4 regions of the Photobacterium toruni genome follow, and region 4 is predicted to be linked to each of the others. Evidence: predicted binding sites of a transcription regulator. Region 4 holds the regulator's gene; each other region holds the start of a gene.

Region 1 (3,274 bases), on a different replicon from region 4:
TAAATATACTAAAGCAAGTGGTAGCCAAGTGTTATGGAGTGCAAGCCATGAGATTGGTTACTGTGAAACGAAAGCTCAAACCTTTGCGGCTAAGTTAGGTACGTTAGGCTGGACTTGTTCTAAGGCCGAGAAGACGGTAGCAGAACAGCCATTGAGTGAATAAGATCGTTTAACGGTATTAAACGGATTAAAGAAGATCAATTTTTAATCCGTTTAGTTTTTTGCTTTAGTTTATTGGTAACCACTGATCATATAACACCAATCTAGATCCATAGGTTTTTCCTATCAGCTTAATCAGTAAAAACAGCTTTTGTTTTGATAATGATGGGGATAGATTAAATAGCAATAGTTTAGAATTAGATTCGGATATTCATTATGACAACCATGACAACTCGCTGCCCACATTGTAAAGCGTTGAACCGTTTACCTCTTGATCGTATTAACGATGAAGCGACATGTGGAACTTGTAAAGAAAAATTGCTTGATGGTATGCCGATAGAAGGCACTCCAGATAACTTTGCAAATTTAATCAATGGTGATAAACCTGTCGTTGTTGATTTTTGGGCTCCTTGGTGTAACCCATGTGTCGGTTTTGCTCCCGTTTTTGCAGATGTTGCCAATGAACGTAATGGCACTGCGCGTTTTGTTAAGATCGATACTGAAGCGCAACAGGCATTAGCCAGCCAATACCGTATTCGTAGCATTCCAACCATTATGGTCTTTAAAGGCGGTAAAATGGTAGACATGCTAAATGGTGCAATGCCTAAAACTGCATTTGATGAGTGGCTAAATAACGCATTAACAAAATAACAGTTAGTCATCTGTTTTGTTTAGTGGTTATATTTGCTGGTGGTATATTGAATTGTTAAAGCCTAGTTATCTACACATAACTGGGCTTTTTTGTGCATTTTTTTCAATATAATAGTCTGAAAATGGCGTATTCAGGTTATTATTTATGCTAATTATGTATAAATGTAAAAAAACACTATACTAAATTTTTAATGTGACCAAGATCTCTATATACTCTCGCCTCGGCCAGAACAATTACGTTCAGCCACCTTATTACAAGCTGTCACTAGGATATGTGAACGACCCACGGAGTTGGACCGGCGTTAACTATAGCTTGTTAATTTAGGTGACTTGTATGTTGTACCATTGGACGAACACCCCTTTAGTTATTTACGCATATTGGCGTAATATCCATCTTTTGTTGACCCTTCAGCAAATGTTTTTCCGATGCCACAACACAATCAATACCTACATTATTCGCAACACAATAGGACGAAATAATGCAGTTGTTAATTAGTTTGGCCGGTATTGTCGTACTGGTTTTATTCGCAATTTTACTTTCAGATAACCGTAAAGCTATTAACTGGCGCACAGTGCTGGGTGCTTTAGTGCTACAAGCTGGTTTTGCAGCATTGGTACTGTATGTGCCTCTTGGACAAAAAATGCTTGGCGCAATGAGCCACGGTATTGCGGGTTTATTAAGCTTTGCTGATGTTGGTATACAGTTTGTTTTTGGTGATTTATCTAACATTGAGAAAAGCGGTTTTGTGTTTGCGATCCGTGTCTTACCATTGGTGATCTTTATTAGTGCTTTAATTTCATTGCTATACTACTTCGGTATTATGCAATGGATAATTAAAGTATTAGGTGGTGGTATTCAGAAATTATTGGGTACTAGCCGCGCGGAATCATTAGTTGCAACGGGTAATATATTTTTGTCACAGGGTGAGTCTCCATTATTGGTGCGTCCATTCTTAGCTAAAATGACCCGTTCTGAGCTTTTTGTTGTAATGACATGTGGTATGGCATCTGTTGCGGGTTCAGTATTAGGTGGTTATGCAGGTTTAGGTGTTGATCTTAAATTTCTAATTGCTGCTAGTTTTATGGCTGCGCCAGGTGGTTTGTTAATGGCTAAGATTTTAGTGCCAGAACAACAAGTACCAGAAGAACAAGTTGAAATTGAAATGGCAACCAGTGAGCACAGTAATGCGATTGATGCATTGGCGGCTGGTGCAATGAACGGTATGAAAGTATCAGTTGCGATTGGTACGATGTTAATTGCATTTGTCAGTGTGATTGCAATGGCGAATGCTGGCCTAGAGCAAGTAGGTTATGGCCTAGCAAGTTTAACCTCTGCGATTGGCATGGATACCGTATCACAATGGTTTGCAACGACACCACTGAGCATGCAACTTATTCTTGGCTATATCTTTTCACCATTAGCATTTGTTATTGGCGTACCAACCCACGAAATGATGGCAGCGGGTACGTTTATTGGTGAAAAACTGATTCTAAATGAATTTGTGGCCTTCATGGATTTTGCTTCAATTAAAGAGACATTATCAGAGCATACTCAAGTTATTATTACTTTTGCGTTATGTGGTTTTGCTAATATCGGCTCTATTGCGATTCAGATTGGTTCAATTGGCGTAATGGCACCTGAGCGTCGTAGTGATGTAGCAAAATTAGGCTTTAAAGCAGTGATGGCGGCAACATTAGCGAACTTAATGAGTGCAACCTTAGCGGGTATTTTTGTCACACTTTAATTAATATGCTTTCTAGATAAACAATCTAGATATAAAAAATGATTAAGCCGTAGCAAAGATTGTTGCTACGGCTTTGTTATTTCTAGTGTTTAGTATTTTAAGTTACTATTTATCAAATTGTTTGATTAAGATTGATGTATCTGCGCGATTAAATCCACGATGTTGTAATTTTTCATATTCAGCATCAACTTGTTTGGCTAATGGAAGCTCAACATTAAGTTTCTCGGCAGCATCAAAGCAAATCGCAAGATCTTTACGCATCCAGTCAATGGCAAAGCCAAAATCAAAGGAATCTACCGCCATGGTTTGCGCGCGATTTTCTAATTGCCATGATCCAGCTGCGCCATGCTTTAATACTTCAGTCATGGTATGGATATCCAGTCCAACGGCTTTGGCGAGGGTGACGGCTTCTGATAATCCTTGCAAAACACCCGCAATACATAATTGATTGGCCATTTTTGTTATTTGACCATAACCTGTTTCACCCATGAGTGTTGTTGCTTTTGCATATTGTGAAATAGCATGTTTGGCTTTATTAAATACCGCTTCATTACCACCCACCATAACGGTTAAGCAGCCATTGATAGCTCCCGCTTCACCACCTGAGACGGGTGCATCTAAAAAATCACAACCAATAACATGAGCAGCATTTGCAATTTCACGCGCAATATCAGCCGAGGCAGTGGTATGGTCGACTAAAATAGCCCCTGGCTTAGCGG
Region 2 (3,274 bases), on a different replicon from region 4:
GATAATTAATACTGACCTGACCACTGAGTGGGTTCTCCATATTGTTACGCGCTAAAATTTGGCGATAAGTGGTATCAATATGGGCTAGTAAGCCTTGTGATAATGGTGGCGTAATTGGTGGATAAAGGTGGTTATGAGGACTAATAAAGCGGGTTCCATTATAATAGGCGTTATGATGAGTGACAGACGTGGTTGCAGGCTGTGTTTGGTAATTAACGTGTTGGCTCATTACATAACCAGAATGAACCTCTGCTGTGGCTATCCATAATACGCCATTATTACTGTGAGGTTGTAATGGTGTCAGATCTGTCGCAAGTTGGCGAGGCTGTGATTGTTTACCTAAACGGGCATCAAAAATAGTTAATTGATGACGGCAACGCGCCGCAATATTATTCAATTGATCATAAAACGTTTTTGGGTTCATCACTAGACGTCGACAAATTTCCCGTACGGTATAACCAGTAAACAAATACGCTAATAATTTTTGTTGTAATTGATTTTTATGATTACTGTTTGACCATGGATCAACAAAAGTATGCAGGCAAGCTCGACAGCGGTAACGTTGGCGTTCACCACTAAAGCCAAAGGCATGATAATGCTGACGATAGGTGAGAACAGGTAAGCCATAATGCGGGCATTGCTGATTTGAACAGGCAGCTAAGCCACTGTTTTGTTGTTGCTTTAAACGCTGTTTTTCCGCGACAACATCGTGGTTATTGATGACTGGCGGAAACGCTCCACATTCACGGCAGATAAGTACTGGGCGTTGAAGATTATTATTTTGTAGCACATATAAATTAGGATCGGTTCGATTAAAATTAGCACAGGCGACGGTTTTGCAATAATTAAATTGAAGATTATCGCAAGCTGGTGGTAACTGATCTAGCGTCGTGGGAAGTGAGGGTGAAGTCATAGATCATTGCCTAGTTGCGATTTAATAATAGGTGATTATACCCAAGTGAAATATTGATATAGAGATATCGTTAACATATCAATGTTATCAAATAGATTAAATATTAACAGGTATAAAAAAAGTGGAAATATATCTAAAAGATATGCTTTCCACTTTTTTGAATCTTTATTATAGATGGCCTACGACCACCATAAAAGATTATAGATTGATTGCTGTTTCTAGTGCTACGTTCATCATTTCATTAAATGAATGTTGACGTGCTTCTGCACTTAATTTCTCACCACGTTTGATGTGATCAGAAACCGTTAGAATAGTCAGTGCCTTAGCACCAAGTTCTGCTGCAACACCGTAGATGCCCGCCGCTTCCATGTCGACACCTAGAATGCCGAGCTTTTCCATCTTATCGAACAGACCAACTTCTGGGCTGTAGAAGAGATCTGCTGAGAATACGTTACCGACACGAACAGCAACATTTTGTGCACGTGCTTGGTTTACCGCTGTTTCTAATAAATGGTAATCAGCAATTGCTGCGAAATCGTGGTTAGCAAAACGGATACGGTTAACTTTAGAGTCAGTTGACGCACCCATTGCAATGATAACGTCCATTAACTTAACGTCATCATGAACAGCACCACAGCTACCAATACGGATGATGTTTTTAACACCAAAATCTTTGATTAGTTCATGTACATAAATAGAGCATGATGGAATACCCATACCATGACCCATTACTGATACAGGTTGACCCTTATAAGTACCAGTGAAACCGTACATACCACGTACATCACATACACGTTTTACATCTTCTAGGTAAGTTTCTGCAATAAACTGCGCACGTAGTGGATCACCTGGCATTAAAATTGTTTCTGCAAAATCGCCAACTTCGGCATTGATATGTGGAGTAGCCATGAAGAGCTCCTAGGTTTATGAGTTATTCAGAAGCAAAGGTTATGCTTCAATTTATGGTCGTAGTTTATGGAATAAGATATTGAGTTCTTGAGATCTAAGTCACAAAATTAAGGCTATTTAATCGAATTTTTGATATTGATTACCAAATCTGTTGAAAATGAGAAGGGTATCGTTTTCTTTTTTGTTGTTAATTAAGAGGGAAAATATACTTATTAATATTTAATTATCTAATAAATATTATTTTTATTTTTAAATGATGATTTTTATTGTTTATATATAAAAAATAACTAACGATTAAAATGTAATGGATTACACCAAGAAAGGTATCAATAGCTTGCTTTTACACTGTAATATTACAATCAATAGAATGACCCTTGAAAAGGGTTCTTCTTGATTCTGATCTTGGGTAGAATTAACAAAAAAGGATAACTGAGAATAATATGTATAATTTAACCCAATTGTCAGATAGCGAAAGAATGCGGATCGAATTAGATAAGCAAGCATCTTACACTGTTTGGAAAGTAAAAAATGGCAAAGTAGGGTATGAAGCTTTTGCGGTATTAACCAACAATATTGAAGATGATGATGAGCGTGATTTTTGCCAGCAAGCAATTACGAAATATAAAACCTTAATGGGTGTCAATTAGTTCATCTTATGACTCTGTTTAATCATAAGTATCAAAATGAGCATTTATAGAGTGGCTTTATGAATAAAATAGTGACTCTTGCTTATGGTGCGTAATTTTTGATTGATTTCATTAGTACAGTATTATTATTGTACTAATCGTGGCTTAAATAGAGATTATTATTCTGATATTGCGTATTATGTGTACAGAAGTTAATCTAATGGTGATAAATCGTGAAAACAACTGAATTTTCTGCTCTTGATAACGACAATGATAACCATGAAATGTCGTTTTCACTACATGCAGAAAAGCGTTCTGGGCATAATGCGCGACCAGCGAATACCCCTGATTTTAGTCAACCAGCATCTCGTTCTGATGCTGTTGATAATAGGATAGTGACAGATACTATGACAAAGCCACGTTCTAAACGTTTAACTGATTGCCCAGCTTGTGATGGTATTGTGTCTCGTCGTGCTCATTTTTGCCCTCACTGCGGAGAACCCGATCCTTCGCGCCATATGCAACGAACACAATGGGTTTCCCGTATTATATGGACGATAATTATTGTAGCCGCCGCTTGGTATGCTTATACGTCCTTAGTGCCACTTATTGTTGATCGCCTTAAAGGGTGATCTAACCACGAATCAATGGTTAAGTAATAACCCTAATAGTTGAATAATCAATTATTGGGGTTTTTTTATGGATATTTATTGTGCTTTTTGCATACCACGGGTTTGATTCATCGTACGAGATCCCGCAGTACCATAGCTGTTAATGTCATAACGATTAGGAGAATAACCGATACGTGCGCGATAACGACGATCAA
Region 3 (3,274 bases), on a different replicon from region 4:
TCTAATAATTCAAATGCATGATGAATAGCACCTTGAGCAATCAGAATCTCAGATTGTTGAAGTAATGCCCATAATGCTTGATGATAAAAATGGTATTGACGTGCCATTTTTTCAGTTTGTTGCATCATAGATAACGCTTGCGTTAAATTACCTAAACAATGATGAACTTCCCCTATGACAGATGTTGCAACAATACGACTACGATAAGTTGTTGCAGGAAGTTGTCCTAACGATAACTCTGCAAGTTTAAGTGCTTGTTGAGGCTTACTTTGATTAATAGCAACTTGCGCACGTAGTGCATTAAATTCGCCTTGAATTGCATCATCGATTGTTAGTTTTCGAGCGATTAGCTCTGCTTCACTTTGTGATAATAGTTCGCCAACATCATTATAACGATGTTGACTTTGTGCGAGCCATGCTTTTATTAAACATAAACGTGGTGAGCCAAATAAAACGTCTTGATTGAGTTTATTAATGGCATCTTCAAGTAAATTTAACTCACCTTGATGGAACATACTCCAACCATGAGTTGATAATAAATTGGTTAATAATGATTGATTTTCACTTTTGAGGGCATGAATCAATGCTTGTTGATAATTATGCTGTTTTATCCATGCGTTTGCTGCATTTTCATGTAATTTACACTGTTGTTGAGGGATCGTGGCATAGCGTTGATGGCGTAAAAACTCAGCAAATAAATGATGGAAACGATACCAATTATTATCGCCTTCTAAAGGTGTTAAAAATAAGCCAAAGCGATTGAGTGACTCTAACATGGCTAAAGCATCAGATCGTCCGGTTAATTCAGTAATGAGTTCAGCATTAAACATGTCTAATATTGAGCAATGTAATAAAAAATCTTTAATATCTTCACTCAATTGATCAAAGACTTCTTCAGCTAAGTAATCCCATAAATGGCTACGATTAAAATTAACTAAGGAATGTGCTGAGTCGGCCAACAAATTCGGTTTTTGTTTTGCATGTAAAGCAATCAATTGTAATGCTGATGGCCAGCCTTCAACTTGTTGACGTAAGCTACTGAGTAATTGGCCTTCAACATGATCAGTCACTCGTTGGTGAAAAAAGCGTTGGGTTTCTTCTTCATCAAAAGCAAGTCCATCGAGATCGACTTCAAGTAACAAATCACGAATACGTAAATTCGCTGTTCCTAATGGTGGGACAGTACGACTGGTGACAACAAGTGTAATATTATCAGGCATGTGCTTTAAGAAAAAACGCATTCCTTCATGAATACTGTCATTGTCAATAACATGATAATCATCTAATACGATGTAACATAATGCTTGATAATCGGCTAATTCAGCAAAAAGAGCATTCATTAAGGTAGTAATACAAGCAAACTGACGGCGCTCAGCCATTGCTTGAGTTTTTAAACAGCTATTATCAGTGGCTTTATTTATTGCTTGCAGAAAATAATTAACAAACCGAAAACTCTCATTGTCGTTTTCATCAATGTTAAACCAACCCGTATGTGGAATATCTTTTAGCCATTGCGCTGCCATGGTAGTTTTTCCATAACCCGCTGGTGAGCGAAAGAGGACTAATCGATAATTATTAGCTTGGTTCAGATTATCAAGGAGGCGAGGTCGTAAAATCGCGTTGTGTAATCGTGCTGGGCGAGTAAGTTTAGAAGGTATCCACATAATTAAGCTCTTTAAAGATCCATCATTTAAGGCTAGATATAGAAACGTATACGATAAACGTATTGCTATTTAGACGTACTGTAACCCTCGGTACGATACAAACAAGATATCTCATCATTCTGACCTTTCTCATCCCTATAATTTTGAGCTATCTCACAAAATATGTTGATGCGGTGACGGATTTTTGCTCGTCGACTACCAATGTTTTTCCTACGCCCTTTATCCTCCTCCCCATAATCCTTTTATTAGGATGATGTTTGATTGTTTGAATCAGTGCAGCATAGGTACTAATCAATTAATTAAATCTTACAGTGAGACAGAACAATGAAAAAGCGTGGTCAAACACAACAATTTGATAAAGCCTCATTTAAGGCTTCAGTTAAAAAACATTTAATTACTACCTATGCTCAAAATATTGAAACTGCCAGTGATAAGCATTGGTATTTAGCTGTTGGCAAAGCGCTTGCTGAAATTAGCACTGGTAACTTACTTGAAACAGAAAAGCGTGTTGCTAATGCACAAACGCGTAGTGTTAACTACTTTTCATTAGAATTTTTAATTGGTCGTTTAACGGGCAATAATTTAATTAGTCTTGGTTTATATGAACAAATTAGTGACGCTGTTGCTGAACTTGGTTTGCAGTTAACTGATCTATTAGAACAAGAGCGAGATCCTGCATTAGGCAATGGTGGCTTAGGTCGTTTAGCTGCGTGTTTTATGGATTCGTTAGCAGCTCAAGAATTTCCTTCTGTTGGTTATGGCTTGCATTATCAATATGGTTTATTCCAACAATCATTTATTGATGGTCATCAAATTGAATTACCCGATGCATGGCGTGCCGCTGAGGGCTATCCTTGGGAAGTTCAACGTCCAGAGTTAAATAAATTTGTTGGCCTATATGGTGATGTTAGTACTTATACTGATGAAAAAGGACAGCAGCATCGACGTTGGAATCCTGCGGTCACATTACAAGGTATTGCGTGGGATTTACCTATTATTGGTTATCAAAACCAGTCGGTATTTCCGTTACGTTTATGGGAATGTCGAGCTCCTGTACCATTTAACTTAGCGAAGTTTAATGATGGTGATTATGTTGGCGCACAGCAAACACAAATTGCGGCAGGTAATGTAACTAAGATACTGTATCCAAATGATAATCACGACCAAGGTAAAGTATTACGTTTAACGCAGCAATATTTCCATTGTGCTTGTTCAATTGCTGATATTATTTGTCGTCATCTTAAAAATGGTCATGAAATTAAGTCGTTATCAAAATTTGAAGCAATACAGCTTAACGATACCCATCCAACTATTGCTATTCCAGAGTTGATGCGAGTGTTATTAGATGAGCATAAATTAAGTTGGAATGACGCATGGGAAATTGTTTCAAACACCTTTGCTTACACTAACCACACCTTATTGCCAGAAGCATTAGAAACATGGAGTGAAGCTTTAATTGGGGAATTATTACCTCGCCATTTAGAGATCATTTTTGAAATAAATCATCGTCTAATGGTGCAAGTTGAAGCTAAATGGCCGGGTAATAATGAAGTAAAACGCAAACTTTCTATTATCGCGGAAGGTAAGTCGCGGATGGTTCGTATGGCGAA
Region 4 (3,274 bases):
TGAAGCTGTGCCTTATAATCAAATGCCCGGTACTTTTACACCGTGGCAACAGTTAGCTGAAAATACTGATGTGTTATTTTATGAAGGCTTACATGGCGGTGTGGTTGATGGTGAGATCAATGTAGCGCAACACGTTGATTTACTAATAGGGATGGTACCTATTGTTAACCTCGAGTGGATTCAAAAGATCATTCGAGACACTCGTGATCGCGGCCATTCAAGAGAAGCGGTAATGGAATCGATAGTACGTTCAATGGATGACTATCTTAATTACATCACACCACAATTTTCTCGCACCCACATTAACTTTCAACGCGTCCCAACCGTTGATACTTCCAATCCCGTCAGCGCGAAGGGTATTCCCAGTCTAGATGAAAGCTTTGTGGTGATCCGCTTTCGTGGTTTAAAGAATGTCGACTTTCCCTATTTACTCGCCATGATTCAAGGTTCATTTATGTCACGCCACAATACCCTCGTTGTGCCTGGCGGAAAAATGAGTTTTGCGATGGAACTCATTATGCGACCGTTACTTGAACAATTAATTGCAAACGGCAAAATAGCTTAAGTGGTACGTCAAATATAAGACCTAAAGATTAACAATCAGACGTAACCGTTAGTGACATTAATGAACGGTTACTGATCTCAGCAACCGCCATTCTTATATGAACATTACGCCACAACAATCTCATAGCTATGGCTCATATCAACCCCCTGACCGAGCATTAAACACACTGAGCAGTATTTTTCGAGAGAATCAGCCACCACCTTACTCACTAATTCATCACTTAGGTCATGGCCCGTAACAACAAAGTGTAAATTTGCATGTGTAAAAATTCGTGGGGCTTGCTCACGACGTTCAGCAGTAACACTCACCTCACAAGCAGTGATCTGTTGATGTAAATCTTGTAATCCACTAACGACATCTACGGAGCTACACCCTCCAGCGGCCATTAATACTAATTCCATTGGGCTCGGGGCTTTTTCGCCACCATTACCATCTAAAACAACGCTATGACCCGATGCTGATTGACCCACAAAAGTCATATTTTCTAACCACTTTACACGTGACTGCATTTTTATATCCTTTAGCTATATTCTTCAAAAATTTATCTTATTTTTGTTGATAATTCCATCAGTGCAATCGTGTTTATTGTGCTTAATGCTAATTACGTTGCATATTTATATTTGTAAAATTAGAGAATAAAACCACTTTAAAACGATACTGCAGGCAACTAACTCACAACGATGTGATCATGTGCACACTTATCTCTCATAAATGAGCCTATCTGCTCGATCAATATCAAGAAAAAGCGTGAGAAAAAGGATACACTCTAAGCCAGTTCAAGTTAACTCACAGCTTAGCCGCTGAGTGAATAACCCTGCCAACACTTCGTTTTGTTTAGTTATCTCTACAGAACATATTGTTGGGCAACATATGCAGAGGAAGTTAGTAATATGGTTCCAGGTAAACCGCAAACAGATCCAACTTTAGAGTGGTTTCTTTCCCATTGTCACATTCACAAATATCCATCAAAGAGCACGTTAATTCACGCAGGTGAAAAAGCTGAGACTTTGTACTATATCGTGAAGGGTTCTGTTGCTGTATTAATCAAGGATGAAGAAGGTAAGGAGATGATCCTTTCTTACCTAAACCAGGGTGACTTTATTGGTGAACTCGGCTTGTTCGAAGAAGACCAAGAACGTACAGCTTGGGTTCGTGCAAAAAGCCCTTGTGAAGTTGCAGAAATTTCATTTAAGAAATTCCGTCAGTTAATTCAAGTGAATCCAGATATTCTAATGCGTTTATCTGCTCAAATGGCATGCCGCTTACAAGTGACAAGTCAAAAGGTAGGTGATCTTGCATTCCTTGATGTAACAGGCCGTATTGCACAAACGTTATTGAATCTGGCAAAACAACCCGATGCAATGACACATCCTGATGGCATGCAAATTAAGATCACTCGTCAAGAAATTGGCCAGATCGTAGGTTGTTCTCGCGAAACTGTGGGTCGAATCTTAAAAATGCTGGAAGAGCAAAATCTTATTTCTGCTCATGGCAAAACGATTGTAGTTTACGGTACACGCTAATTTTTAGCGGTACGTTAATTACCAATGAAACCGCAGCTTATATCTGCGGTTTTTTTTATGCTAAATTTCCCCTTTAATATCCTCATAATATAATCATTAATAGCGGTAGTCTCACTGTTAAATTTTAATTTGTAATAACATCCATTCATGCTACATTTCACTTACAAATGGACTTTTAAATCAATGATGATCAATATGGATATTGAACGCTTTTCTGCTAATAGTTACACCACCGTACCTGGCGTACTGACCGGCCAACCAACAACCATTGAAATGACCGGATTTAGTGATAGCCGTTGTTACCTTGAACAACAAACCGGATTACGTCGTTGCCCTGCAGATGAATCAGGTGTTTGGGGTTCACCGCTCGATAATTAATTTAAATTCTAAACAGCACTCATATAATGCAGTGCTGTTTTCTATTCTTCGAGACTTGATCCTATGAAGTTAAGGTTCATCTTTTAACTGTCCGTACTTTCAAATATCTTATTTGCTGAAGCTGTAACAAAGCCTAAATATAACTCACCATTAGGTTGCGGATAACGTTTAGCAAATTCATAAAAACCACCCGGAATCTTATGAATACCATCTCGAAAACTGACACCAACGACATCTGCCATCGTAGCTGATTGCTCTAACATTACTTCTGCATTACCTTTTATCTCGCCGCCTGATTGATTAATCACAAACTGGTTATGACGTAATAAATGATTAACCTCTTCAAGATTAGAGAACTGTTCTAATTGATTAATACTCACCGTGAAATGATTGGCCCCAAAACCATGGGCTGCCACCCATGCCGCATATTCACTTTCAGCAGCTAAAAATTGATAAGTTGCAAAGTCAATTTGCCATGGACGCCCACCATAAACAAAATCAGGCTGGCAAAAATAATCATCATCCACCTGATCTAGCAATCCTCGTATCGCACGCTGTAATTCAGCCGAACACCCTGCTAATTGTAATTCACTAATAAACACTTTTGGCAGTAAAGGATTAGCATGAATAAATGACTCGGCATACAGCTTCTTAGCACTGAAATGATATTTTGCTTGCGGTTGATAGCCCAAAGCAATAAATGGTGCGGCAAGCACTGCTAACCCACACTTAGGCAACCCAAAACTACGCAACGCAATATGGTCATTGAGCAACGCGGTATCTTCAGTTAACAACTGCTGTATTTGAA

The links. The regulator CRP, encoded in region 4, controls carbon source genes, mostly activating them, when cyclic AMP is high. The targets are predictions, from matches to a motif close to TGTGANNNNNNTCACA.
Region 1: the regulator CRP is predicted to act here: its motif matches at 1,003-1,018, upstream of OC457_RS18640 (NupC/NupG family nucleoside CNT transporter).
Region 2: the regulator CRP is predicted to act here: its motif matches at 1,911-1,926, upstream of deoD (purine-nucleoside phosphorylase).
Region 3: the regulator CRP is predicted to act here: its motif matches at 1,807-1,822, upstream of malT (HTH-type transcriptional regulator MalT).

Annotation. Positions count from the first base shown of each region.
Region 1 covers NZ_AP024855.1:1,001,375-1,004,648, forward strand. The annotation lists gene OC457_RS18630 (hypothetical protein) at 1-163, shown strand, start outside; gene trxC (thioredoxin TrxC) at 376-810, shown strand; gene OC457_RS18640 (NupC/NupG family nucleoside CNT transporter) at 1,290-2,555, shown strand; gene OC457_RS18645 (NAD(P)-dependent oxidoreductase) at 2,661-3,274, opposite strand, start outside.
Region 2 covers NZ_AP024855.1:616,362-619,635, reverse strand. The annotation lists gene OC457_RS16940 (lactate dehydrogenase) at 1-913, opposite strand, end outside; gene deoD (purine-nucleoside phosphorylase) at 1,112-1,822, opposite strand; gene OC457_RS16930 (DUF3283 family protein) at 2,263-2,469, shown strand; gene OC457_RS16925 (zinc ribbon domain-containing protein) at 2,682-3,080, shown strand; gene OC457_RS16920 (hypothetical protein) at 3,156-3,274, opposite strand, start outside.
Region 3 covers NZ_AP024855.1:52,088-55,361, forward strand. The annotation lists gene malT (HTH-type transcriptional regulator MalT) at 1-1,664, opposite strand, end outside; gene OC457_RS14405 (glycogen/starch/alpha-glucan phosphorylase) at 1,989-3,274, shown strand, end outside.
Region 4 covers NZ_AP024854.1:229,671-232,944, reverse strand. The annotation lists gene OC457_RS01105 (phosphoribulokinase) at 1-565, shown strand, start outside; gene OC457_RS01100 (OsmC family protein) at 670-1,074, opposite strand; gene crp (cAMP-activated global transcriptional regulator CRP) at 1,456-2,088, shown strand; gene OC457_RS01090 (hypothetical protein) at 2,272-2,466, shown strand; gene OC457_RS01085 (DUF1338 domain-containing protein) at 2,550-3,274, opposite strand, start outside.